Regions from separate parts of the Alicyclobacillus fodiniaquatilis genome, predicted to be linked through region 2. Evidence: riboswitches for the same ligand, from Rfam matches in the RefSeq annotation. Region 2 holds a riboswitch; the other holds the start of a gene.
What was found. A riboswitch is a leader RNA that binds a small molecule or an ion and turns the genes downstream of it on or off. The one in region 2 is predicted to bind fluoride.
Positions count from the first base shown of each region.

Region 1: another riboswitch for fluoride. It lies ahead of ACFSB2_RS06835 (cation:proton antiporter); the one in region 2 lies ahead of eno (phosphopyruvate hydratase).

Region 1 covers NZ_JBHUCX010000020.1:82,393-102,820, reverse strand. Annotated here, with positions in the region: gene ACFSB2_RS06890 (helicase C-terminal domain-containing protein) at 1-2,356, opposite strand, end outside; gene ACFSB2_RS06885 (tetratricopeptide repeat protein) at 2,554-3,996, opposite strand; gene ACFSB2_RS06880 (biotin--[acetyl-CoA-carboxylase] ligase) at 4,066-5,079, opposite strand; gene bshA (N-acetyl-alpha-D-glucosaminyl L-malate synthase BshA) at 5,076-6,209, opposite strand; gene dapB (4-hydroxy-tetrahydrodipicolinate reductase) at 6,320-7,039, opposite strand; gene ACFSB2_RS06865 (serine hydrolase domain-containing protein) at 7,190-8,647, opposite strand; gene ACFSB2_RS06860 (DUF455 family protein) at 8,690-9,958, opposite strand; gene abc-f (ribosomal protection-like ABC-F family protein) at 10,266-12,038, opposite strand; gene ACFSB2_RS06850 (tetratricopeptide repeat protein) at 12,399-12,803, opposite strand; gene ACFSB2_RS06845 (nucleotide pyrophosphohydrolase) at 12,860-13,195, opposite strand; gene ylbJ (sporulation integral membrane protein YlbJ) at 13,348-14,619, shown strand; gene ACFSB2_RS06835 (cation:proton antiporter) at 14,697-16,022, opposite strand; fluoride riboswitch at 16,243-16,307, opposite strand; gene nadA (quinolinate synthase NadA) at 16,514-17,617, opposite strand; gene nadC (carboxylating nicotinate-nucleotide diphosphorylase) at 17,630-18,460, opposite strand; gene nadB (L-aspartate oxidase) at 18,414-19,982, opposite strand; gene ACFSB2_RS06815 (hypothetical protein) at 19,983-20,129, shown strand; partial or broken gene ACFSB2_RS06810 (cysteine desulfurase family protein) at 20,244-20,428, shown strand, end outside.
Region 2 covers NZ_JBHUCX010000099.1:206,513-212,032, reverse strand. Annotated here, with positions in the region: gene ACFSB2_RS24760 (PaaI family thioesterase) at 1-400, opposite strand, end outside; gene ACFSB2_RS24755 (glutamate synthase-related protein) at 512-2,095, opposite strand; gene eno (phosphopyruvate hydratase) at 2,193-3,479, opposite strand; fluoride riboswitch at 3,584-3,647, opposite strand; fluoride riboswitch at 4,153-4,213, shown strand; gene ACFSB2_RS24745 (sigma-70 family RNA polymerase sigma factor) at 4,267-5,130, shown strand; gene ACFSB2_RS24740 (DUF190 domain-containing protein) at 5,277-5,520, opposite strand, start outside.

The DNA of each region.
Region 1 (20,428 bases), on a different contig from region 2:
GCAGCGGATCGCGCAGTAGTGTCGCTGTATCGCGCAGCATCTGATGGCTGGTGAACAGTGTCAGCATGCGCCCTTCGCTCGCGATGGCCAACTGATACAGCGAGTCGCCCAGCCAGGCCGCCGCATCCGCTGAGCTCATCTTGGCCAATTCGGGGACATCGCTCGGCACGCACAGCCGCGCTTGTCTGGCAAAATTGAACGGCGAAGGCACATTTGCTGTCAGCAGCTTTTCATTTTCTGCTGAGTTTCGCAGCCCCAATTGCGCTACGGTGTAATCAAAACGTCCTTTGATGGAGAGTGTGGCTGAGGTCAGGATGATGCGCTCCATTGGCTCAAACAACGTTCGCTGCAGCGTATCCGATACATCGATGGGCGCTGTATGTAGACTGTAGCGCGGCCGCTGCGCGCCGCGCCGTTCCACCCAAGCGACCATTTCTGGATTGGCCACCGTCATCTCCTCAAGCAGGCGGACGCCCTGTAGCCATTGATCCAAATAACCCGCTGCGTCGACAATCCTTCCGGCTTCTTCGTCGGTTGCCGCTTGCTTCGACCATTCCTGCAAGGACCTGCCTAACTCTGCAAGCGCGGCAAGCGGCGCTCGCAAACTAGACATGCACTCGCTGAAACGAAGAAAGTCCGGATGTTCGCGAAGTTCGTCTGTCAGGCGCTGTTCATTGCGTCCATATGGCACCAGCGCGCCAAGATATTGAAATGCCACTTCGGCCTGACGGTGAATTTCGTCGATCCACTCTTGTGCTTTATGCAGTCTCTCTTCCATCGCGAGCGGCATCGACTGTGTATTTTGGAAATAAGTGAGCAATTCCGGCAAAATGCCCGTTTTTCCTTTGTCACGTGTTAATCGATAGGATAAGAAGGCCAGTTGCGCCGCATGCACTTCCCCGCCCAAATGTTTGGTCGCCTGCTCTTCGAGATGATGCGCTTCGTCGATGATCAGCGCTTCATATTTTGGCAAAACGCGATGATCCGCCTTTATATTCGCCAACATCAGCGAATGGTTGGTCACCACAATGTCGGCCATTTGACCACGCGCTTTGGCGCGAAAGTAGTAACAGGGGCGAAAAAAGGGGCAACGTTTGTTGATACAAGTATCTGTTTCGCTTTGCACCCGCGCCCAGATGGCCCGCTTGACCACGCTGCCTGTGAGTTCCTCTCGCACGCCTTCTTTGGTGTTCACCAGCCACACGAGCAACGACATCAAGTTTTCAATGTCCTCTTTCGGTGAAATAAAGGACAACTGTGCTGCTTCTGCCTTCACCTTGCGCATACAGACATAGTGATTGCGCCCTTTTTGCACAGCCAAAGTGAGCTTGTCGTCAAAGATTTTTTGCAATGTCGGAAAGTCGCGTTGCTCAATCTGATCCTGCAAGGCGATGGTATGTGTGCTGACTGCGACGCGCTGACCGGTCTGTTTTGCGTACAATGCTGCAGGTATCAGGTAGGCCATCGACTTCCCTGTGCCTGTCCCCGCTTCAATCAACGCGTGCTTGCCATCATCAAATGCATTTGCAACCTGTTCCACCATTTGTAATTGCCCTTCACGCGCTTCGTAGCCTGCCAACATCTCACTTAATTTGCCGCCAGTGGCCAAGATGGCGCGCGCCTGCGCGCCAATGGGTTCGCCGTGACCACTTGAGTTGTTCTCCCGTGCTTGCGATGGCCCTGCTGCATTTGGCATGCCAGACAAGCTGTAGACGAGTCCATCGCGAACCTCACATGTATCGGGGATGTCATCCCCTTTTTCGCGCATGACGCTTTCCGATTGACGGATAAACCAGTCGGCGGTCACTTCCGATAAAAGGCCAGCCATTTGTGTCAAATGCTGCAATACCAACAGTGGCAGTTGACGCGCCGCTTGCTCCAATTTTTCCAATAGGCGCGCGCACGTGGTCGCGTCATCCAGCGCCCGATGAGAAGCGCCTGTTTCAATACCGCAATGCGCTGCAATGCCTGCCAAACGATGACCGGTCAAAGTTGGAAGAAGCACGCGTGACAACATGAGCGTACACAAACCGTCTGCCCGGCGCAGGGACAGTCCCTGCCGCTCACACGTTTGCTGCAAAAATGAAATATCAAATTCGGCGTTGTGCGCCACAATGGGCTCATCACCGATAAAATTCAATAGTTCTGGCAAAACGTCCTCAATAGATGCCGCATCTTGCAACATGCTGTTTGTGATGCCAGTCAAAGCGACAATTTCATCGGACAGTGGACGGCTTGGCTTAAACAAGCGATGAAAAGTATCTGCGATCTCGCCATCCACAACGCGGACGCCGCCCACTTCGATGATTTCGTCAGTCGTTGCGTTTAGTCCGGTTGTTTCAACATCGATTGCCACATAGTTCAATGAAGGCCCTCCTGGCCAATTCGAATTTCTCTACCCTGAATATAAAGTCGATACCTTTGCGTGCGCCATCCGCGATGCCTTGATTGACTGGTACTTTCGCGATTCTGCTGGCGCGGGACCCATCACGCATGGCCGTCTACTATAATTCTAGCAAATGACATTCAAACTGGACATGGAGAAAGCTGGCCTTAATTGATTTCTTGACAAAGTTGGCGTGTTTTCACTTTCGTTCGGGCAATTTGAATCCAGTTTTCAGGGATGCCCAGTTGTTTGGCGCGATGAAAATCCGCATTGGCCAATTGTAGTTTATTTTGATGGAGATAGAGCATACCGCGATACAATGTGGCCAGGCGTTTGGTCTGTGCGTGGCCTTCTACCGTCAAACGGTTAAACTGTTCTTCGGCTAGTGAGTGATCCCCTGTCATGCTGGCGATTTGCGCGCGAACCAGTTCCAGCAAACAAGCCGTTTGGCTCGTGGAATCTATCTTGTTCTCCACGGATGTCAACGCAAGTTTGGCGCGGGTGATGTCATCTAGCAGAAAACTGGAGAAACCAAAAATCAGCGTGGCTTGCACGTGATTTGGCGCTAATGTCATGGCGCGTTTGGCGTAAACGATGGCTTGTTTCGGCTTGGCGTTCGTCAACTCGCACAATGCGAGTAGATAATCACCTGTCGCATCGGTTGGCGCGTGATGGCGCAGATATTCTGCCGCTGCGCGAGCTTCTGGGTAAAGGGATGCGCTGAGGCAGACAACGACAAAGAGCAAGGAAGTTTGGGCGATGAAATCGGGATCGAATTGGGTATCCTGAATCAAATTTTGTGCTTCCTCGCGTCGATTTGTCAGACACAGGCACAGTGCGCGCCACAACCGTGCTTCATTGTCTGCGGGATCAAGGTGCATGGCTTTGGCAAAACAGCGCTCGGCAGCGGACAACTCATCCAATTGGGTGTGACAGACACCCAAATTAAACCAAATATCAGGACTTTGAGCGGACGTGTGCAGTAGTTCGTAGAACACGTGAATGGCGGCGTGCCAGTTGCGTTCGGCTGCGTATAGCTGTGTCTTTGCTTCAAGTATCGCTTGGCGTGTGAGGTCATCCGACGCGTTTTCACCCGCCTTTTTCAATTGAAGCGCCGCACTGTCCAAATGCCCTGCCTGCAGATGGCAGAGCGCCAAATAGATGCGGGTGGCTGGTGTGTCATTTTGGGCAACCGCATCGTGCAAGGCATCTGCGGCCGCACCGTACATTTCTAAATCATAGTAGCCAAGGCCTTTGCGCAAAGCGCACTCCGCTTTGAGCGACAAGTCAAACCAAGGTTCCACGAGGTGAATGGGGCTGGGGATGAGCGGTTCACCCCCTGTGCGCGTCGCGTCAGCGGTGCGCGAGGGGGGCGTTTGTATTTGCGATTCAGAGGATTCGTATGCATTTGGATTGCTGCCGATCTCGGCGAGCGCCTCTTCGATGGTGTCGTCTACAGCCATCCAAGCATCCAACACGGAGGTGGCCATCGCGCGCAATTTTGCGAGTTCATCCAGCATTTGATCGCGTCGTTGTTCATCTGCAATGGGCACTTGTTGTCTGATTTGTTCGATGGCGTTCGCAATGGCTTCTAATTCAGCGTTTGGCACGCGGTTGACCTCCCAGAGACTTCAAATCGATAGTTCTAGGGTACTGAGCGTGCCAAAGATTATACGGGCCTATACTTCTTCAGCGGCGGAAAACAGAACTTCGCCACTGTGGATACGGTGGATTTGACCGTCATCACCGTGCAGGTACAGTATCCCTTGTTCATCGACATCTGTCGCTACACCGCTCAATAGGTCATCACCCACCTTGACTTGGATCTTCCGATTCAACGTGTGCGCTGCGTCTTTCCATTCATCGCGTACAGTGTGAAATCCGCCCGCCCCAGTCTGGAGATCTGTGTAGAGCGTTTCCAAGCTGCTTAAAATGTCCGCCAACAGCTTTGGGCGTTCGATTGGATGACCCAGTTCCGTCTGCAAAGTGGTTGCGCGCGCCAAAATGTCATTTGGCAGTTGCGTGTTGGCGAAGTTGGCGTTGATGCCAATGCCGATGACCGCATAGTCCACCTGTTCGGCGTCCGTGCGCATTTGCGCCAGAATACCGCACACTTTTTTGCCGTTGACGAGAATATCGTTTGGCCATTTGATCTCGACATCAATGGAACCACAGGCGACCAGGGCGCGCCGTACAGCGACACTGGCCAGTAACGTCAGTTCAGCGGCTTGTGACAAAGCGCATGGGGTCCGAACGATGACAGAAAACCACATCCCTCCTGCCGGCGATGTCCAGTTGCGCCCTTGCCGCCCTCTGCCGCCTGTTTGCTCTCCAGCAGTGATCACGACGCCCGTTGGTGCGCCCGTCCGCGCCAGTTGAGTCGCATCGTCGTTGGTCGAGGCGCGGGCGGGCGCCCATAGCACGCTGTGGCCAAATGTGGCGTTGGCAGGCAAATACGGCGTGATCAAAGGTTGCATCAGTTCGTCGGGAACGTGCACCACTCTGTACCCGACTCGTGTCGTCGCCTCAAACCGGAAGCCATAGGATTCGAGCTGTTTGATTTGTTTCCAAATGGCGGTGCGCGACAGGCCGAGTGTTTGACTGAGCGCTTCGCCGGAAATCACTGCGTCTTTTGTTTGGAGGAACATTTTGATCATGCTGTCCCGTGTGGTCAAACCTTGCTCATCTTTCATGCTTTGACAGCCTTCTCGTCCAGGGCGCGCAAGTACAACGCTTCATATTCACCGACTTTGTCCCGCACATGGAATTGCGTTTGGGCCCTCGTGCGGGAGTTGATGGAAAATTGTTGATACAGCTCGTCGTCGCGCAAGAGTTGCAGCACTTGTGCAGCCATCTGATCCACATCGCCAACTGGCGACAGAAATCCGGTTTCCCCATGTTGTACGACCTCGGGAATGCCACCTGCAATCGTGCCAACGACGGGGACGCCACAGGCCATTGCCTCCAGTGCGACTAAACCGAAACTTTCTTTTTCCGAAGGCAACAACAATACGTCTGCAGAGTCAACCAGCGGCGCAACCTCGTCTTGTTTGCCTAAAAAATCGACAGAATTGTGCAAGTTCAACTGATGCACAAGATCGCGGGCGGCGTTGTAATCCGGGCCTTCACCCACCAAGACCAGTCGCGCATTGACCTGATTCGCGACGCGCGCAAAGATTTGAATGACATCACAAATGCGCTTGACTGGCCGGAAATTGGAAATGTGCAACAGCACGCGCTCATCTGGACGAGATAAACATTTGCGCACTTCGTCTCCCGCACGCGGTTTGAACACGTCGGTGTCGACAAAGTTATACAAGCATTCAATCTCTTTATCTGTCTCGAAGAGTTCTTTCGTTTGCGCGATCAAGTCTTGACTGACTGCGGTCACTCTGTCGCTTTTTTCAATGCCCAGTTTCATCACTTGTTTCAAACGCAGATCCTGCGCGAGCACGGTGACATCTGTCCCGTGCAGCGTGGTGACCACTTTGACATCCCGCTTCGCCATTTGCTTGGCCAAAAAAGCGCAGACCGCGAACGGCAGCGCATAGTGCGCGTGAAGGATATCCAGTTCGTACTCGTCAATGACATTGGCCATCAGCGCAGCCAATGAAAAATCGTATGGCGGTGTGCGCAATACCGGGTAAGTGGTCGTGTCCATTTCGTGGATGTAGACGTGATCGACAAATGTGCCAAGTCGAAAAGGAACGTCAGTGACAATAAAGTGGACCTCATGTCCCTTGCGAGCCAATGCCTTCCCCAACTCCGTGGCCACCGCACCGGAACCCCCAATGGTCGGGTAACAACTGATTCCAATTTTCATTGCTTCACCCCTAACCTAAAAATAGTACGGTACCTTGGCGCTGCGCCATCCGATGCCATGATTGACTGGCATTTTCACGATTCTGCTGGTATGCGGGGCGCATGACGATCTCACCAGAGCAACTGCTCCAAACCATATACCATGCCGCGCAATCGAATGACACGCTCACAGGCGATGACGACACCAGGCATAAAACTTTCTCGATTCAGTGAATCGTGGCGAATGGTTAGCAATTCGCCAGTCCCGCCGAATATCACTTCTTGGTGTGCGACCAAGCCTGGCAGGCGGACGCTATGTATGGGAATTTCGTAATCGGTTTCCATTTGCTTCGCCGTGCGCAATGCGGTGCCAGACGGTTTGTCTTTTTTCTGGTCGTGATGCAACTCGATGATTTCCGCACTTTGCATCCACTTTGCCGCTTCGCGGGCAAAACGCATCATCAACAATGCGCCTAGCGCAAAGTTTGGGCAGGCGAGGCCGCCGATGTCGTTTTTTTCGGTGGCAATCTGCCATCGTTCGAGATCTGCATCTTGATATCCTGTTGCGCCAATCACTGGATACACACCATGTTCAATCGCTAAGTCCACATGGCCGACGACGCTTTCCGGCGTGGTGAGATCTAACCAAACGTCAGGCTTTTCAGTCTCCAACAGACGCAAGGGATCCGTGTAAACACTCGTTTGGGGGATGTCCGCCTCGTGGCCAGGACGATGAACCAATGCGCCTGCCAACTGCAGCTGTGCAGCGTTTGTCACAGCCTGAATCGCCTCGCGGCCCATCCGCCCCTGCGCGCCGGCAACGGCGACACGAATGGTGGTAGATTGAGTCAAAATCAATTCTCCTATCTTAAAATAATACAGCACTTGCTGTTGCGGGACGCATCACGCATGGTCTTCTTCGCAGAAATTCTTTATGAAAAAGATGAGGTCAGCGTCCAACAAACGCCGACCTCAATATCATACTTGGAATGTGGGCCAAAGTCATCGTCCCTCTAGCGATCCCGTCATCTTCATGACCTCTTTCGTAGTAAAGGATACATTGACTGTTGTATCCAAATCCAACGTGTCCTCTGTGAAACGGCAAACGACCGTATAGTGAAATGGCGTTTCCACAAACCGCCACGTCATGACATAGGTCTCATCATCGCGCCATGTGCCGCTTGCAGCGACTGATTGTGGTGTCTCAGACAACAATGCCAAATCATGGGCGATCCACTCGCCCGCCGCACAGCGAATCACTTGTGCTCCACGTGTGTCCCACAGTGTACACTCAGCGGTTTGCCCGTCGAACGAGAAAGAGATCGCCTGCAGGCCATGTTCATTGTCAGACAGTGTATAACGCTTGCCGGACACTTTGTCTGCCGTGATCGAACTGGATTGAATCACTGGCGGATGCAACTCGAGTGCGGCAAGTTGATCTTTCAAAACATCATGGTCTGTTGTGTCATCATGGGTTTTGTCGTGTTCCATGGCTGGTAGGATATACTGCCAAACCAGGTTCAGGACCGCTTGCAAGTCCTCCGTCCCACTCGTCATGGCCAACACGGCATCTTGCTCAGGCAGCACGACACAGAATTGTCCGAATGCGCCGTCTCCGCGATATGCCTGATGGCGGCAGCGCCAAAATTGGTAGCCGTATCCTTGTTGCCAGTCGCTGTCGATGTCATCTCCGTTCGAGATGTGTTTGGAGGTGGCTTCTTCAATCCAGGCTGCTGGCAGGATGCGTTGTCCTTGCCACACCCCTTTTTGCAGATACAGTTGGCCGAATTTAGCGATGTCTTCTGTTTTGATGGACAGCCCCCAACCACCAGTGTTGATGCCCTTGGGGCAGACGTCCCAGGTCGGCCCTTCGATGGACAAAGGTTCGAACAAGCGCGGTTGTAAATACGAAAGCAAGGTCTGTCCGGTCACTTTCTGGACGATTGCGGACAACATGTAGCTTGCGCCGCTGTTGTACACGAAAAGCGTTCCCGGCGCTTCTTCGACTGGGGCGTCTAGGAAAGCAGCGACCCAGTCGCCGTCCTCGCGCGCGCCGAGCAGCCCCATTGTATCCTGGCGATGTCCGGTAGACATCGAGAGCAGATGGCGCACGCGCATCGCGGCCAGATTGGGGGAGACAGTCTGCGGGTGTTGATCTTCAAAGAAGGACAAAACCGGATCATCCACGGATAATCTACCTTCGCTCACTGCGAATCCGATGGCTGTCGAAGTGAAACTTTTGCTCAAGGAGAATAACATATGCGGTTTTGTTGCCGCGTAAGGCGCCCACCATCCTTCGGCCAGCACATGGCCGTGGCGCAACAGCATCAAGCTGTGCAACTCGATAGGACTATTGTTCACTGCGTCCAGAAAAGCGCTGATTCCCGCCGATGAAACACCTTGTTCTTCCGGTGTGCTGCGCGGCAAATGAATGCTGTTTGAAATCGTGTTGTTTGACATCGACTACGTTCACTCCTATCTTACAGTTGATAAAACGGTTCATCATGCGCCACTCTGCGTTTTCATCCATTGCTGTTGCGCGTTCTGCACTTCTTCCCAAAAGTGATCCAGTTCGTGTTGTGCGACAGTGCGGACAAATTCAATGTCTTCGCCCAACAATTCTGGCGTCCATTTACGGCCCAGGTTGGCGTGGACCACCTCGTCGGCCCAATCGTAATCTTGAAACTGCGTCATGAGCGGATGCTTGGCTTCATCGCGGCAAAATTCATATTCGGCCCTTTTGCCTGTCCGTTTCATGGCGCCCTCTTCAATGCCGATGGACAACCACGTGTATTTCACGCCAGGAATTTTATGGACGTTGACATCATAGTCCGATGTATATTGCGGCTGATGCATCCAATCAAAGCCCGCTGCTTCCAGCGCTGCTTGACCAAACATACTGTGTCTCGCTTCATCCCACAAATGGCGGGCCAAATCGTGATAAAATTCCCAAGGCATGTTTTGCTGGGCATACAGGACGGCGGCAATCAGTTCGACGGCCGTCATTTCTTCCTGGCGCACGCGCATCATCATCACCAGGCGCTGTTGCACCGCATCGTCCGGCAAGTTCGGCACGCTGGTGCGCGCCCAAGTCGTCGGCCCCATCTTTTTCGGATCCCGCACGGATTTCATTGGCAACTGATAGGTTTGCTGTGAACGCCAGCGGCGCGGCAATTCGGTGGACTTTGTCTCAGCGCCATCAATGCCGCCAGCAGCTGCCAGCAATGATTGCAGATTTCTTTTAAATTCGTCGAGTCCTTCATGTGCTTCGCCTTCCGCTCGCAGGGATGCGATCATTTCGTTCCCCCACTGGATTTGCGCCTCCAGATCCAGAACAATGGTACGCAATATGCGGATGGTCGGTTGGTCGACAATCTGTTGCGTAGTGGACATATGTTTCTGGTAGGTGGCTAGTAAGGCCGGGCGTACGACCTCGTAAATGCCGACCAACAGTTCGAGATCATTCTGCGCGTGAATCAACTCTTCTAGCAAGAGCGACAATGCCGCGTCTGGCGCTTGTTGGAGCGAGGCTTGTGAAGAGCGCAACTCCCGAATGCGGTTGCGCAGTTCATCTGTCGCTTCCGCGTCTTCGTAGATGTGCTTGGCCAAAGTGAGTTTTAAATCCCAGTTTTCTCTAGCAGGGAGTTGGCCAGCCGCCAGACGGACAAGGCCATCGTGGACGAAGCGGTAACGCTGTAATACTTTTGCGTTCGTGTCAACACTGTAAGCGCCAATCTTGTAAGGGTTTTCAATTCCGGAAAACGGTAACATATGCGAACCCTCCCCAAAAGTTTAAGACAACATATAAGATACGCGCCCTACGACTGAACATGTGTGAAGGCTTCGTCGCCAATCGCCTATGTTCCTGCGACAATGCAGAATTAGCAGAGAAAGATTTCTCTATGGTTCGTTTTCTCATCAACGTCAGGTCCATGGGAATACTTGCGCGCCCCATGGACCTACCCTGAAAATCATATGGCGCCTTGGTGCTGCACCATGCGTGATGCCTTGATTGTCTGGCATTTTCACGATTCTGCTGTACGGATGCATCACGCATGGCGGTCTCGGACAAATCGATTTACGATCTCGCCGTCAATTCCCGTTTCTGCTGCATCAACTGCTTCGCTTCAGCATCGAACTTCGCGTATGCCGGATCGACAGATGTCAATTGGCTGAGTTGACCCAGGACATAGGCGATGCGGTTTTCCAGCACAATTAATTCCTCTTGTTGGTTCGCCTTGTCATTTGTCCGTTTGTTCCTTTGGCGAGCGGGACTGTCTAGTTTTTGTGTGTATTCCTGAAAACTGCCCTCAAATTTGCGAATCTGACCGTGTTCAAACACCAGCAGCTTGTTGCACAACCGCTCCAGCATGTATCTGTCGTGCGTCACCAGCAAAAGCGTGCCGCGGTAAGTCTCTAGGGTTCTCTCCAATTGTTCGCGGCTGTGCAAGTCCAGGTGGTTGGTCGGTTCGTCCAAAATCAGGATGTTGTTTGCCTGTGAGATAAACATGGCGATTTTCAGACGTGTTTGCTCACCTAAACTGAACGTTCGAATATCATTTTGAAACATGCTTTGTGCAAATCCCATGTTCGCCAGCAGTGTGCGCATCTCTGTCCGTTCTTGAGCAGTGGCTTGTTCAAGCAACTGCGCGATGGTGTCTTCTGCGGCTAAGTCATTGACATCTTGGCTTAAGTAAGCCATTTTTGCCGATGGACTGACCCATATCTCGCCTTCCTGCACAGACAGTTGTCCGAGTAGTATACGCAACAAAGTCGTTTTACCGCTGCCATTTTTGCCGATGATACCAACCCGTTCTCCTCGCAAGACCGTAAACGAGCTGTCACGAATCAAGGGGCAGTGATGATACCCTATTTCGATCTCGCGCGCTTCGATGAGACTGCGGCCATGTTTCGAAGCGTCGTCAAACTGGAAGTAAATCTGTTGTTCCTGCTGGGGTTTGGCCACGCCGTTTGTGCGCATGGATTCCAGCCTTTTTAACTTGGATTTCACCTGTTTATCCATCTTTTTGGCCTTTACGCGCTCAAACTCGCGCAGGCCCATCTGCCGCCGCTCGGCAGCAGTCCCTTTTTTGCCCGCCGTGCGATGCGCCTTTTCTGACCAGTTTTGCAATTGGTTGATTTCTGCTTCAATCTGCGCTTGTCTCTTCTTTTCGACATTGTATTGATGCAACTGGCTTTCGTATTGGCGCGCTTTTTCTTCCCGATAGAACGTATAGTTGCCAGCGTATGTGCGAATTTCGCCCCCGTCCAGTTCGATGATGCGCTGGACACTTCTGTCAAGAAAATAACGATTGTGTGAAATGTTGAGCAGCGCGCCTTGAAATGCGGCCATTTCAGCAATCAGCCATTCCACGGCTTGAAAGTCGAGATGGTTGGTCGGTTCGTCCATAATCAGGAGATCTGGCTTGGTCATCCAAATGTTCGCCAACGCAAGTTTCGTCTTCTCGCCGCCGCTCAGTCCCTGAAATCGTTTTGCATCCCAGTCTTGGACCTGTTGCAGTCCGAGTGTGCTGCAAATTTTGAGAAATTCCTCAATTTGCTTCACGTCATCTTGTTCATGGAGCATCTGGGCAAAATGATTGGTCGTATAGGCGGTGGATTGCAACAAGTAGCCAATTTGAATGCCTTGTCGCGCTTGGATGAGGTGGCCTCCATCCGGTTGAATGGTCCCAACGAGGATGTTTGCCAGTGTGGTTTTACCGGCGCCATTGACGCCGACCAAACCAATGCGCTCCCCTTCTGCAATGTCCAAGTTTACATTCTTCAATATGTTGCGTTCGGCAAAATCCTTGCTGATGCTTCGGCAACTAAGCAATATTTTTGCAGTCATGTCCAGGCCTCCTTGTTGTGTGATGACATCGACAACAAATCACAACAAAAAAGCCGTGGAGCAGACGCGCCCACGACGAAAAGATGATCAATCGCTTCTTTTCACAGTCCTACGCTTAAAGAAACGTCAACTGCGCTATCCAAAGAATGCATGGCATCTCGTCTTCTCATGGGATCTTTGAGCATGGGCGGACAAACTCCACCCCAACTCGCCACACAAATGGTGGGCGTCTGCATTTAACGTACCTCTGTTGTGGGTCCATTAGCATACAAACAAAGTCCACATAGCGAGAGACTGGATACCACCTTTCCGAAATTCAGAAGAGTATCGTGTTACACGAATAGTATACGCGCTGAGTGTTCAATTTTCTACCTCTGGATGCAGCAGCTTCAGTTTCTGCGAGAAAGTGTCTGCCTCCTCATTGAGCGGATCTGCTGCTTGCGCCAATCGGAAATATTGAAATGCCTCGACTGTTCTACCGGCAAAATACGCAGATTTCCCATGTTCGACACACACTGATGCGTAAATTGCCGCAACGTTGGATCGATACAAGTCATTCTCCGGGCAAAGGGAGACGGCCTTGGTCGCCAAAGTGTGTGCTTCTTGCAAGTCACCATTGCGATGTGCCGTGATGGAAGCGTGAAAATAAAGCTTCGAGTTGTTCGGTTCTGCAGCGATGGCGCGCTGAAACGCCGCCTTTACTTCATGGTAATCGCCAATGAAGAGGTATGCGTATGCAGCTTGGACGAATCGTTCACTAGTCATTGGGATCACCTCAATGTAGCGTATGGTCCAAGCGGCGAGAAGGTTTGTACCTTGGCCTATACGTCGGTTGTGCTGTCGTCCTTGCGCGTCCACCTGTCTTTGTCCCGTATTTCAAATTTGTTCATGACAGCGGCAAACGCTTCATTCAAATCGATTTCAAGCCGGTTTGCCAGACAGGTGATGACAAACAGCAAATCTCCCAGTTCAAGGGCAATGCTGCCTTCTCCTTCTTCCTTTTTCTTCGGTTTCTCTCCATAGCTGTGATTGATCTCGCGCGCCAATTCGCCCAATTCTTCGGAGAGTCGAACAACCAATGTCATCGGGTGAAAGTAACCTTCTTTAAATTGGCCGATATAGTCGTCTACACGTTGTTGTACGGCTTCTAAATCCACGGGGAAACGCTCCTTTATCTTTATAGCTCTTCTCATTATAGCGGACATGATGGAGCTTGAGCCAAACATAAAAGACAGGCCCCGGCATATGATGTATGGACAATTGTGGACCAGCTCGTACAGTAGTTTAGTTGAAAAAAGGAGTGAAGAGCTTGAGCCGAGGCAGAAAGAGCCACTGGTCCACCCTGTTCCTCGCGACAGCCGCCGCCATCTTTACCATCGCGTTGGTTGTATACCCGGAACAGGGTTTTGCGGCCGGTATGTCAGGCTTAAAACTATTTTGGAGGAGCGTCTTCCCTGCCCTGCTACCTTTTTTTGTTCTATCAGAAATTCTGTTAGGCTTGGGAATTGTACGTGGATTGGGCGTATTGCTGGAACCCCTGATGCGACCCTTGTTCAGTGTGCCAGGCGTGGGCGCGTTTGCACTTTCCATGGGGTTGGCAGCAGGATTTCCGATGGACGCGGTCATCACGGCGCGGTTTCGGGAAACCAAACAGTGTACAAGGGTTGAGGGTGAACGACTTTTAGCGTTTACAAACACGGCGGATCCGCTGTTCATGTTTGGTTCGGTTGCCGTCGGGATGTTTAAGTCCCCTGCTGTCGGTGGATTGCTCGCCATTGCCCACTACATTTCCGCGTTTTTGGTCGGCTTTGTATTTAAATGGTGGGGGCGCAAAGACCCGACGCACATTGCCGAGGTCAAAGCACGCGCCAATGAAGAGCGCCGCGATTTTATTCTCGTGCGCGCTTATCGGGAACTGCTCAAGGCGCGTGAAGAGGATGGTCGGCCATTTGGCAAACTGCTCGGCAACGCTGTCACCGAATCGATGCAGACCTTGCTGATGATCTGTGGATTTATTGTGTTTTTTGCAGTGTTGATTCAGGTGATGCATTTAAGTGGGATGATGAAAGTCATCGGCTGGCCCATCGCTGCTGTCTACCATCTGTTCCACATCAACAATGGCTTGGTGAACCCCACCATCGCGGGGTTACTTGAACTGGATGTCGGCAGTGCACAAACCGCGGTGGTGTCTGCCCCAATGCTGCAAAAATTGGCCTTGGTCAGCGCCATCATTGGTTGGAGTGGGTTGGCGGTACACGCACAGGTGGCAAGCGTGCTCACAAACACGGACATCCGCATGACGCCCTATGTCATCGCGCGGTTCTTGCAAGCCGCCTTTGCCGCTGTGGTCACAGTCATCTTCTATCAATTGGGCATGGGCCATGCAGCCGCCGCCGCATTTGCGCATATGCCTGTGATGACAGCTGTTGGGCGTGCAGGCAGTGGTCAATCGTTCTGGCATGTCGCCTCTTCCAGCTTGTCGTTCTGGTTGATCGCCCTCGCTGGTATGGTTGTTCTTGCGCTTGGCCTAGGCATGTTTCGCCGCATCCGAGTCATCGCCTTTCACACGCGTCTCAAGTGAGAATAGACAACATCGAGGCTGTCCCCGTCATTGCGCATAGGGCGCTCAAATGGGACAGCCTGCATGATTCTGGTCGCCTAATCACCAGCAGCATCAAACAGTACTTCCTCCTGTGCCTTTTGAATCACGAGGTTTTCGTCGCCGGGCATGAGACGCTTGCCCTTTTTGAGCACGTACCGCAGCCAACCACCGGCCATCCAGGAAGTGACCAAAGCCAACATCACCAGGATGGCGAAGAAGTTTTGATTGATGATGCCAAGCGCATACGCGGTTGAAGAGAGGACAATGCCGGGTCCGCCGCGCGCATTCATGGACGCCGCAAAGTTGAGACTGGTCAGTTTGTCGGTTTTAATGATGCGACAAGTGTAGTAGACGACGACACTTTGCACAATGGTGGCAAAAATCAGGTAGAGAATAAAGAACCCGAAACTGAAGTTCTTGGCCAAATCCAGTTGCATGCCGATGATGGCAAAGTAAAGCGGGATGAAAAATGCAAAGGATATGCCCTGTATGCTCTTTTCCAGACGCTGAAACAGTGGTGTGGGCAAACTGAACTTTGTCGCGATGCCAGCGAGAATGGCACCGTACATCACATCCACTTTCAGATAGCCTGCAATGTCTGACAATGCGAACAGGATGACCAAGAAGTAACCCAGAAACGAGGCGCGAAACAAGAAATTCCCCCGTTTTGAGGTGATTCGTCTGAGCAACCAAGGGACAACGACGATACAGACAAGCAGAAAAGCGAATGTCACAATCAGGCTCTTCGAGACCACCCAGGTGTTGATGCCACCTTGAGTTGATGAGACGATACCGGATGCAATGGCCAGCGACACCCACAAAATCAAGTCGTGCACACCGGCAATGGCGATGATGATCTTGGCAAAGCGCGAGTGCATGATGCCGAGATCGGCAAAGATCTTTGAAATGACGGGAATGGATGTCACCGCGATGGAGATGGCGACGATGATTTTCAAAGCGATAACGCTGTGATCCGGTCCCAAAAATTGATTCGGATCGAACAGATATGTGGACAGCCAACCCACAATGAACGGAATCACGGTCGATCCGATGATGATGGCGATGCCTGTTTTCACATCCGCTTTGGCAAACCTCGCTTGAAACTTTAAGCCTGCATTGTATAACAGCAGAAGCTCGCCAATGTAGTATATCAGGCCAAATAGGTTGCTCTCTGATGAAAATCCGAGATAGAGCCAATGGAACGCGCTTGGAAAAAGCGCACCCAAACAGGTTGGGCCGAGAATCAATCCCCCGACTACCTCCCCGATGACGCGCGGGATGGATAATCTTTCGGCGATATAGCCGAATAGGTTTGCCGCTGCCAACAGCAGCACCATGCCAAACAGAAAGCGTGCCAAATCCCCAGATGCTAGCGTAAACACTCCTTATGCCCCTCTCCCCATATTCGTGCCTGCAGGCAAACGTACGTTACTTTATGTAGCGGGGAGAAATCTGTCCAAGACAGAAACCTACTAGGAACAAGCATCCACGGGTGCTTGGGCGATAAATTCAACAGATGTCCCCTAGCGGACGGCCTTTTGCCAAGAAGTGTGCACACCAAAGTGAAAGAACAAACAAAAATGACCCCTGACAAATCGACATCGATTCGTAGGGGCCATCATCCTCCGCAGAGGCGCTTCGTGGTGAGCTCCATCACCAATATGGAATTGATGCTGCCATTATAGACAAAAAATCGACACCGGTCACCGCTGAAAGCCTATTCCGCACATGAAACCGGTATGTAGTGCGCCCCATGCGCGATGCCCCCATTTTCACGTCTGCTGGTACTGGGAGGCATCATGCATGGCTCGGTTTCAAGTCAAAAGTTCCATCTATGTGCGATGGGCTGAAAACTAGACGCCGCAAAAGAAGCTCAAGAGATATCCAGCATCCGCTGGATGGCCACTTTGCTCCACTCTGCGATATCAGGGGCCACCTCAATCACATTTGTTGTCTCACCAGCTAGGAGATTTTCCAGCGCTGAAAGCAAGTGTGGTCGATCAATTCGATTCATGGTCAGACACGGACACACCATTTCATTGACCGAGACAATGAATTGTTCAGGGTGCTCTTGCGCCAAGCGATTGACCAAATTGTGTTCGGTGCCAATCGCCCACTTTGTGCCTGGCGGCGCTTTGGCCACCGCTTTGATGATGTAATCGGTCGAACCAAATTCATCAGCCAATTGTACGGTTTCATACATGCACTCCGGATGGACGAGCACGCGAATACCCGGATATTTTTGGCGAATGCGCTCAACGTGGCGCGGTTCGAACCGCTGGTGCACAGAACAGTGTCCCTGCCACAGAATCACGCGCGAATCGCCCTCACCGTGCGGGAAATAGAGCGCCATCTCGTGCGGGTTGTAGACCGTCAGATCCGACAGATCAATCCCCAATCCCACAGCCGTATTTCTCCCCAGGTGTTGATCGGGCAAGAACAAAATTCGCTCTCGCTGCGCCAGTGCGTACTCAAAAACCCGTTTGGCGTTGGACGAAGTGATGGTCAAGCCACCGTGTTTGCCCACAAACGACTTGATGGCCGCTGTGGAGTTGACGTACGTCACGGGGATGATAGATTCGCCAAACCGGTCGGTGATGACTTGCCAGCATTCTTCGATTTGGTGGGCATCGGCCATATCCGCCATTGAGCAGCCAGCACGCAGATCCGGCAAAATGACCTTTTGCGTTGGTGCCGATAGAATGTCCGCTGTCTCCGCCATAAAGTGGACGCCGCAAAAGACGATGTACTTGGCGTCAGGCAGTTCTGCCGCAATGCGCGCAAGTTGCAGCGAATCTCCGCGATAGTCAGCGTACATGATGACATCGTCCCGTTGATAGTGGTGCCCCAACACGACGAGCGACTTGCCGAGAGCTGCTTTTGCAGCCATGATCCGGCTATCCAACGCTTCTGGCGTCAGATTGGCATAGGTTTCATCAATTTGATCCGGCAATCTGAGCATATCTACAGCCATCATCCATCAACCTCCTTATCGTACATCCAAGCTGATATCGAGTGCTTTGACAGAGTGGGTCAACCACCCCAGGGAAATGGCGTCTACGCCTGTGCTGCCATAACTGGCGACGTTGGCTGGCGTAATGCCGCCGGACGCTTCTGTCACAGCACGTCCGCCCACCAGCTTGACCGCCTCGGTCACTTGCGCTGGCGTCATGTTGTCGAGCATTATCACGTCCACTTGCGCGGCCAAGGCTTCCTCGACCTGCTCAAGCGTGTCGGTCTCCACTTCAATTTTGACCAAATGGCCAAGGCCGCGCTTCACGCGCTCCACTGCCAGCGTCAAAGAACCTGCCGCCGCAATGTGATTGTCCTTAATCAGCACCGCATCGTATAAGCCAAAACGGTGATTCCGCCCACCGCCGACGGTCACCGCATATTTGTCGAACAAGCGCAGACCAGGCACTGTCTTGCGGGTATCCACAATTTGCGTGTTCGATCCCGCTATCAGCCTGCACACATTGCGCGTTTCGGTGGCGATGCCGGACATGCGCTGCACCATGTTCAAAGCCACTCGTTCGGCGGACAGAATCGCGCGAGCGCTGCCTTGGACGCTGGCGAGTACGGTTCCTGGTGTGACGTCGGCGCCGTCTTGCACCATGCACTCAAATTCGAGTGAAGGTGCCATCAACTTGAACGTTTCCTCCACGACTTCCAAGCCAGCGATGCGGCCGTCGGCCTTCGCTAGGAAGATGCCTTGCATCGTCGCGGACGGATCGAAAATCAATTCTGTGGTCACATCGTGGATGCCGACGTCTTCAAGAAGTGCTTGCTGCAAGAATTGGCGTATTGCTAACGGATTCATGTGTCCCCTCCTGAATGAAATGCGTTTCAAAGGCTGGTGAGACATCCGGGAAATCTGTTCGATAATGTGCGCCCCTGCTTTCTTGACGCCACAGCGCCGCTCGCACGACGAGCAAGGCCGTCGTCAGCAGATTGACATCTGGTCCTGGTTGCACTGCTGCTTTCTTTAACCAAGCGGACAGCGTCTCTTCTGCCAACGCGAGTTGTTCCTGATTGCGCGTGATACCGACATGTGTCCACATCAAATCCTGGACGCGCTGTCGCAATGAAAGGGACGCTGACCTATCCCATGTGTGCGGCGCAATTTGACCAGCGGCCCTGTCGGTTTGACGGCCTTGCAGTCGTGGCAATTGCACCATCCGTTCGACGGCTTTTTTCGCCATCACCAGGCCTTCCAATAAGGAATTGCTAGCCAGGCGGTTGGCGCCATGCAAACCGCTCGACGCGACTTCCCCGATGGCGAATAAGCGCAAAATGGACGTCTGTCCTGCCACGTCTGTCAAAATGCCACCCATCGTGTAGTGCGCCACGGGCACAATCGGAATGCAATCCGTGCTTGGATTGATCCCACGCGCGCGGCAAAATTGATAAATGGTCGGAAACCGCTGTTCAAACTTTTCAATCATGCGGGCGTCCAGATAGACGTCACGGCCAAGGCTCATCTCTTGGTAGACCGCCTTGGCCACGACATCGCGCCCCGCCAGGTCTGCCCAGGGATGATATTTCGCCATAAATGGCACTTGTTGCGCGTTGACCAACCGCGCGCCTTCGCCGCGCACCGCTTCGGATACCAGGGGGACCGGGTTTGTCTCGCTCTTGAGTCCAGTCGGATGGAACTGGACAAATTCCATATCCCGCAGTTTGGCGCCTGCGCGGTATGCCAGCGCATAGCCATCCCCTGTCGCGTTTACGTCGTTGGTGGTATATTTATACAATTGGCCTAAACCGCCAGTGGCGAGGACAACGCTGTTGGCGCAGAACCACATTTGCGCATTTGAAGCATCGACAGCAAGCAGCCCTGTGCATTCCCCATTTTCCACAACCAGTTCACAGGCGTACGTGCGCTCGTAAATCTGGATGTTTTTGTGGGCGTGTACACATGCCAACAGGACGTCCATGGTCGCTTTGCCAGTCTGATCTCCACCGCTGTGCACGATGCGATTGCGACTGTGCGCACCTTCGCGGCCCAATTGCAGTTGTCCTGTATCGTTGTGATCAAATTGCACACCGATATCTTGTAAAAACTGAATCATCGCTGGCGCTTGTTCAACAATCACTTGGACGACTTCGTCGACACACAACCCCTGCCCTGTTCGCAGCGTATCGGTCTTGTGCAGATGAGGTTCATCATCTGCGCCAAGGACCGCCGCGATGCCGCCTTGCGCGAGCCGACTGTTGCCGTCTCCGAGTTCCCCCTTTGTAATCAGCGAAACACGGCCGTGTTCTGCGGCCAGTAGCGAGAGTGTCAGCCCAGCAATGCCTGATCCGATGACGACAAAGTCCGTGTTCAAGCGATTCCACATATGGCAAGCCTTCTTTTCTTCAGCCTGATTGAGATCACTAACTTGAAAATCATGCAAGACTTTGATGCCGCGCCATACGCGATGCCTCGATTGACTGGCAGCCTCGTGATGCTGCTGGTGCGGGAAGCATCACGTATGACGGTCTAGTTACCATTATTAGTCGTGCATTGATTACTGTCAATACACCTGTATATACTGATTGTATTCATATGTTTAATCGATTCTCCCGAGTACACTGCTCGGCACCATTAGTCTTAGGGAATGAGGTGTATCATCATCGACACATTAAAATATTTCGATCACGCTGCGACCACGCCGATGCGCGAAGAAGTGTGGGACTTGCTGCATCAATTTTCGCGCGATGTGTTTGGCAATCCCAACAGCCTGCACCAATTTGGCCACTTGGCGAAATATGCGCTGGAGGAAGCGCGCGCTTCCGTTGCGCG
Region 2 (5,520 bases):
GGAAAACGATAATGGAATGACTGTTTTGTACGGTATCCACCTCTGCTCGAAGTATCGCGCCCTCCAGCCCAGGTTTGATAAAATCCACTGTTATGTTCAATGTCAATGCCCGTTCAACAGTATTGTCGACAATAAACGTCGTTTCCGCCATGGCCGTGTCAATAAACGCAGTCATTAACCCACCATGTAAAATTCCATACCGATTCAGCAACTCGTTGTAGACCTTCATATGGTATACATATTTTCCGTTCACTTCTCCCTGGCTGGAAAATCCCATCAATTCTTGCACAAAGGCCAGGGAAGTGTGGTATGTCGCTTTTTTGGCGACAATGAGTTCATAAATCGATTGAAGTTCACTTTGCGGCAGGGATTCAAGCTCTTTTACAATGTCATCTATCATCAACGATTCTCCTAGCATTTTAGACTTTGAGCATTTCACAAATCAAAAGTACGATGTCAAGAGATGTCAAGTTCGCTGCCAACATGCTGGGATATATCACAATACGTAAATTTAGCTGATCTCCTCTGCCGATGATTTTGATGCGCCCACACTTGGATAGGGAAACAATTCCGATACACGTACCGTCCGCCCATATTCATTTTTAAAAACGACGTGCTCTCGCCTCAATTCCCGTGGGCTGTTCAAACCACAAGCTGCTGCCAAGGCAAACACACTCTCTCGCATCTGTAAAATATAATTCATCACGCGCCAACGTTTTTCGCTAGGAACCAACGCAGATTGGAATTTTGGATCCGTTGTCGTCACCCCGGTTGGGCACTTTCCTGTATGACACTGCATGGCCATGATACAGCCGTTCGCCATCATGAACCCCCGCGCTGAGTTGACACAATCAGCCCCCAAAGCAAGCGCAATGGCCACTTTATCAGGTGTGATCAATTTCCCCGCAGCAAAGATTTTCATTTTGTCCCGGATTCCGTATTGTCTTGCCATGTCATCCAAGAGTAAAAGCGCAGTGTACAACGGCAGCCCCATTCCGTCCGCCATAGATTTGAAAGTTGCGCCTGAACCGCCTTCACTCCCATCTACTGTTAGAAAATCAGGGTATATGTCCAACTTGAGCATCATTTCGAAAAAATTTTCGATTCTGCCACCATCGCCAATGGTGATCTTGATACCAACGGGTTTTCCACCTTTCAACTGCAATTGTTTCACAAATCGCAATGCATCGGCCTCGTTTTTGAGAAAAGGAAATCGATTCGGCGAATTGACCGTTTGGCCAATCGGCACTTTGCGGACCGCAGCAATTTTGTGATTGACTTTAGCGCCTTCCAAATGACCACCACGAATTTTTGCGCCCTGATGAAACTTCAATTCAAACGCTTTAATATTTTGTTCTAAGGCTTTTTTCTGGAATTCTTCAAATGAAAAATGGCCGTTTTCATCACGAAATCCAAACATGCCAGGACCGATTTGGGCGATGATGTCCACCCCTGTCGCCAGATGTTCAGGCGCCACGCCACCTTCCCCAGTATTCATCCACGATCCGCCCGCCATCAATGCACCGCTTCCCGTCGACTCGATGTAATGCTCCCCCACCGCTCCGTACGAAGTCGCTGATACGCCAAACATCCCTTTGACAATCCACGGGTATTGGAGATTTTGTCCGATGACAAGGGCCTCCGCATCGTCATACAGCCATCGCTGCGCCTGATCCTCGATCATTTTTTCATGGCGTGTAAACAGCCCTTCACGAATGATTTTGTATTTGTGTCCTTCAACCTGTACGCGGTTATCCACGCGCAGTTCTTCCACCAGTTTCGGGAATAAATCATTCGACAAATAGAACCCAGGTTCATCATAATTGCGTTTGCCGCCAAAACTGATTAAATCGCTTCGATACTTCGACGCAAACACAACCGCCAGAAAATCACTTCTGGAAAATGGCTTTCCAGACGTATCATCATCAAACCAGTACTGACGAAATTCCGGCCCGAGTTTCTCCAGAAGATAGCGCATCCATCCCAAATAGGGGTGAGCCCGCACGACAGAATGTTGGGGTTTCTTTGACAAGATATACAGGTATCCAAACAAGGATGCTGGCGAAATGACCAGAATGACGAGCAGCACAATCATTAAAACAAACGAAATCGATGCCAAATCATTTCCGCCTTTCCACACGCATATCAAATACCAGGCGAGCCTGATTCGCCCGGTATTTCATTTCAATCCGTCATGAAAACCGATATAACCCAGTCGCCAATTGTAAATCCGGCAATTCTTCTGCCAGTCTGATTAATTGGTTATACTTTTCGATGCGTTCCCCTCTTGCTGGTGCACCTGATTTCATTTGCCTCGCGTTGGTCGCCACGGCTAAATCGGCAATAAAAGTATCGGTCGTCTCACCGGAGCGATGCGACATCACCGTTTTGTACCCAGCGTCCGCAGCCATTTTCATGGTGCGAACCGTCTCAGTCAACGTGCCAATCTGATTTGGTTTAATCAAAATGGCGTCAGCAATCCCCTGTTGGATTCCCTGTGCAAAAATGCGTGGATTTGTCACAAATATGTCATCGCCCAGACACTGAACCCGCACCTTTTTTAAAGCATTCGTCAAACGCGGCCAAGCATCCCAATCATCCTCTGCAAGGCCATCTTCGATGGATACAATCGGGAATTTATTGATCAATTGAACACAATACTCGATCATATCGTCAGACGACCAATCATGCCCCTCAAGATGATATTTTCCATTCGCATAAAAATCGTTTGCGGCAAAATCCAGCCCAATGGAGATGTCCTGGCCTGGTTGATAACCGGCTGCAAGAATGGCCTCGCACAATATTTGTAATGCCGCTTCGTTCGTCGCAAGTTTCGGCGCAAATCCACCTTCGTCCCCCACCGAAATGCGATGTCCCTGGCGCGCCAGCAAATCCTTTAAAGCGTGGTACGTCTCTGCACCCATTTGAATCGCTTGAGAGATTTTGGTCGCTCCATGCGGAACGAGCTTAAACTCCTGAACAGAAATGCCTGAGTCTGCATGCTTGCCACCATTGATGACGTTCATCATGGGAATCGGAAGTGTGAGATCATCCAAGTGATGCCCAGCAAATTCCGCTAGGTGCACAACCAAATGGACATTTTTATACTTTGCAGCAGCACGGGCAGTGGCAAGCGAGACACCCAGTATGGCGTTGGCGCCCAAGCGCTGTTTGTTATCCGTGCCATCCAATTGAATCAAGGCATCGTCTATTGCCGCTTGGTCTAAAGCACTCATCCCCCGAATTGAGTGCAATATATCTTGTTGTACATGTTCTACAACCTTTAAAACCCCTTTGCCACGATACCGCCCTTCATCCTCATCCCTAAGCTCATAGGCTTCGTTGCGTCCGGTAGATTTCCCGGATGGCACGGATGCCCTACCCATACATCCATTTTCCAAAACGACATCTACTTCAACGGTCGGAAATCCTCTGGAATCCAAAATTTCACGAGCTTTTAACTGCGCTATTTTACTCAATTGTCTCTCTCCTCTGGCACTACTTATTTGTTTTTGACTTGCAAAGACGACAGATGGCTCCCTTGAACAACCCCTAGAAAAAAACAGACTCCTACCAGAAATGTATTCTGGTAGGAGTCATCAGCTGGGCTGCCAGCGGTTTTGGCGAACTCCATCGCCTATATACAGAAATTCATGTGATATACGAACCCTGATTCAATCGTCGGTCTCGTTTACCTCATGATGTTTGTGCACAATATGGGTGTAGTCAAATCCATGAGAACAGTGTGTGCAATGAACACGAACAACATACTCCCCGATTGGCGCTTGAATATGATTCACATTCCCACAGTGTGGACAGGTGGAATCAAATTCCCAGTGTGTCTTTGTCATTGTGTCATCCCTTTCCTCGAAAGTAAAGTTCACTTTCCTTTCTCATCAATTCACGCCTCCCCATAAAATAGAGCACAGGATATGAGGTCGATCTCAATGCTTATCAGGAAGCCAGTGACGTTTTAACATACTTTAGTCACTTGTGCAAAAACATATCTGTTCTGATTTCGAATCGCGATGTATCCCTGTCTAATTTGTAGGCTGTAATATGAATGTCACAACCCTTTACAGAATTTTTGCAATCGATTCCATAACAGTTGCATGACAGAGATCTAAGCGCGTATAATCCGATATAGCAGATAATCGAATAGGTGATGGAGCTCACCACAACCGCCCTTTGGGCTAATGGCTCCTGCGAACTCGTGTCGCAGGAGCCATTTTTTATTTTATTATCACGTCTACGGAGTGATCGCAGATGCCCAATTTGAATAATCAGGAAAGCAATACCAGTATAAACAGTGTGCTCACTTCTTACTTAGAACAAATTGGAAAGAAAAAATTGCTCGACAATGAAGAAGAAATTCAAATCGGTGCACAAATTCAGCAAGGCGACGACGAAGCCCAAAGAAGGTTGATTGAAGCGAATTTGCGCCTAGTTGTCAGCATTGCAAAAAAATACACGAACCGTGGTTTGGACATGGAAGACCTAATTCAAGAAGGGAACCTTGGGCTACTCACTGCAGCAAAAAAATTCAACGTCAAAAAAGGGTGCCGCTTCAGCACGTATGCAACATGGTGGATTCGTCAGTCCATCACGCGCGCGCTTGCGGACAAATCGAAAATGATCCGCATTCCTGTCTATGCTTATGGAAAAATGATTAAAGTGAATAATCTTACCAACAAACTGTTGAGTGAATCCGGTCAACCGCCAACGGCAGAAGACCTTGCAGAACATCTAGCCGTGCCGTCTGAAACTGTGCAGATTCTGCAAAATATGCTCGCTGAGCCAACATCTCTTGAAACGCCCTATGGAGATGAAGGAAATTTCCTGCTCAAGGATTTTATACAAGATACCAAATCACAATCCGTTGAACAAACCAGCCTGGAAAAGGACAGACAACGAGAAATTAACGCGATCTTATCTACATTGTCCTCCAGAGAGGAAAAAGTGTTGCAGTTGCGTTTTGGCCTGAACGGAGAGGAGCCGAAAAGCTTTGAGGAAACCGGTCTATTCTTTGGCTTGACACGTGAGCGAATCCGCCAGATTCAAGCTGAAGCGATCAAAAAATTACGGGAATCATTTGGCGATGATTTGCGATTGTTGTTCAACTCGGATTGACATTACTTTTTCGCCGCAAGGATTTGCGGAAGTGTTGAATCATGCGTTCAAGGCCCAACGCGATAAGAGAGACGAGTGAACTCGTCCCCCTTCGCTCCAACCTTTTCGACCAAATGCGCACCATGTTCAACTCGATTTAAAAGAGTTCAATCTTTTTTATGGTCACCTGGCTCGATGGAGACAACTTCGCCCCTGAGAATAATCGCTGGGCCAGATGCGCATGCAAGGAGTGGTTTTATATGTTGCAAAACAGCGTCCACCTTGTCCGCTTCCAATGCGGCTTCAACAAGCACCGGGGCATGCGCCGCAAACTCAAAAACCGTCGATTTGCGCATGACATGATCAGCGCCAAATCCTTCAATGGCGCTCTGCACACTGACCCATAGCACA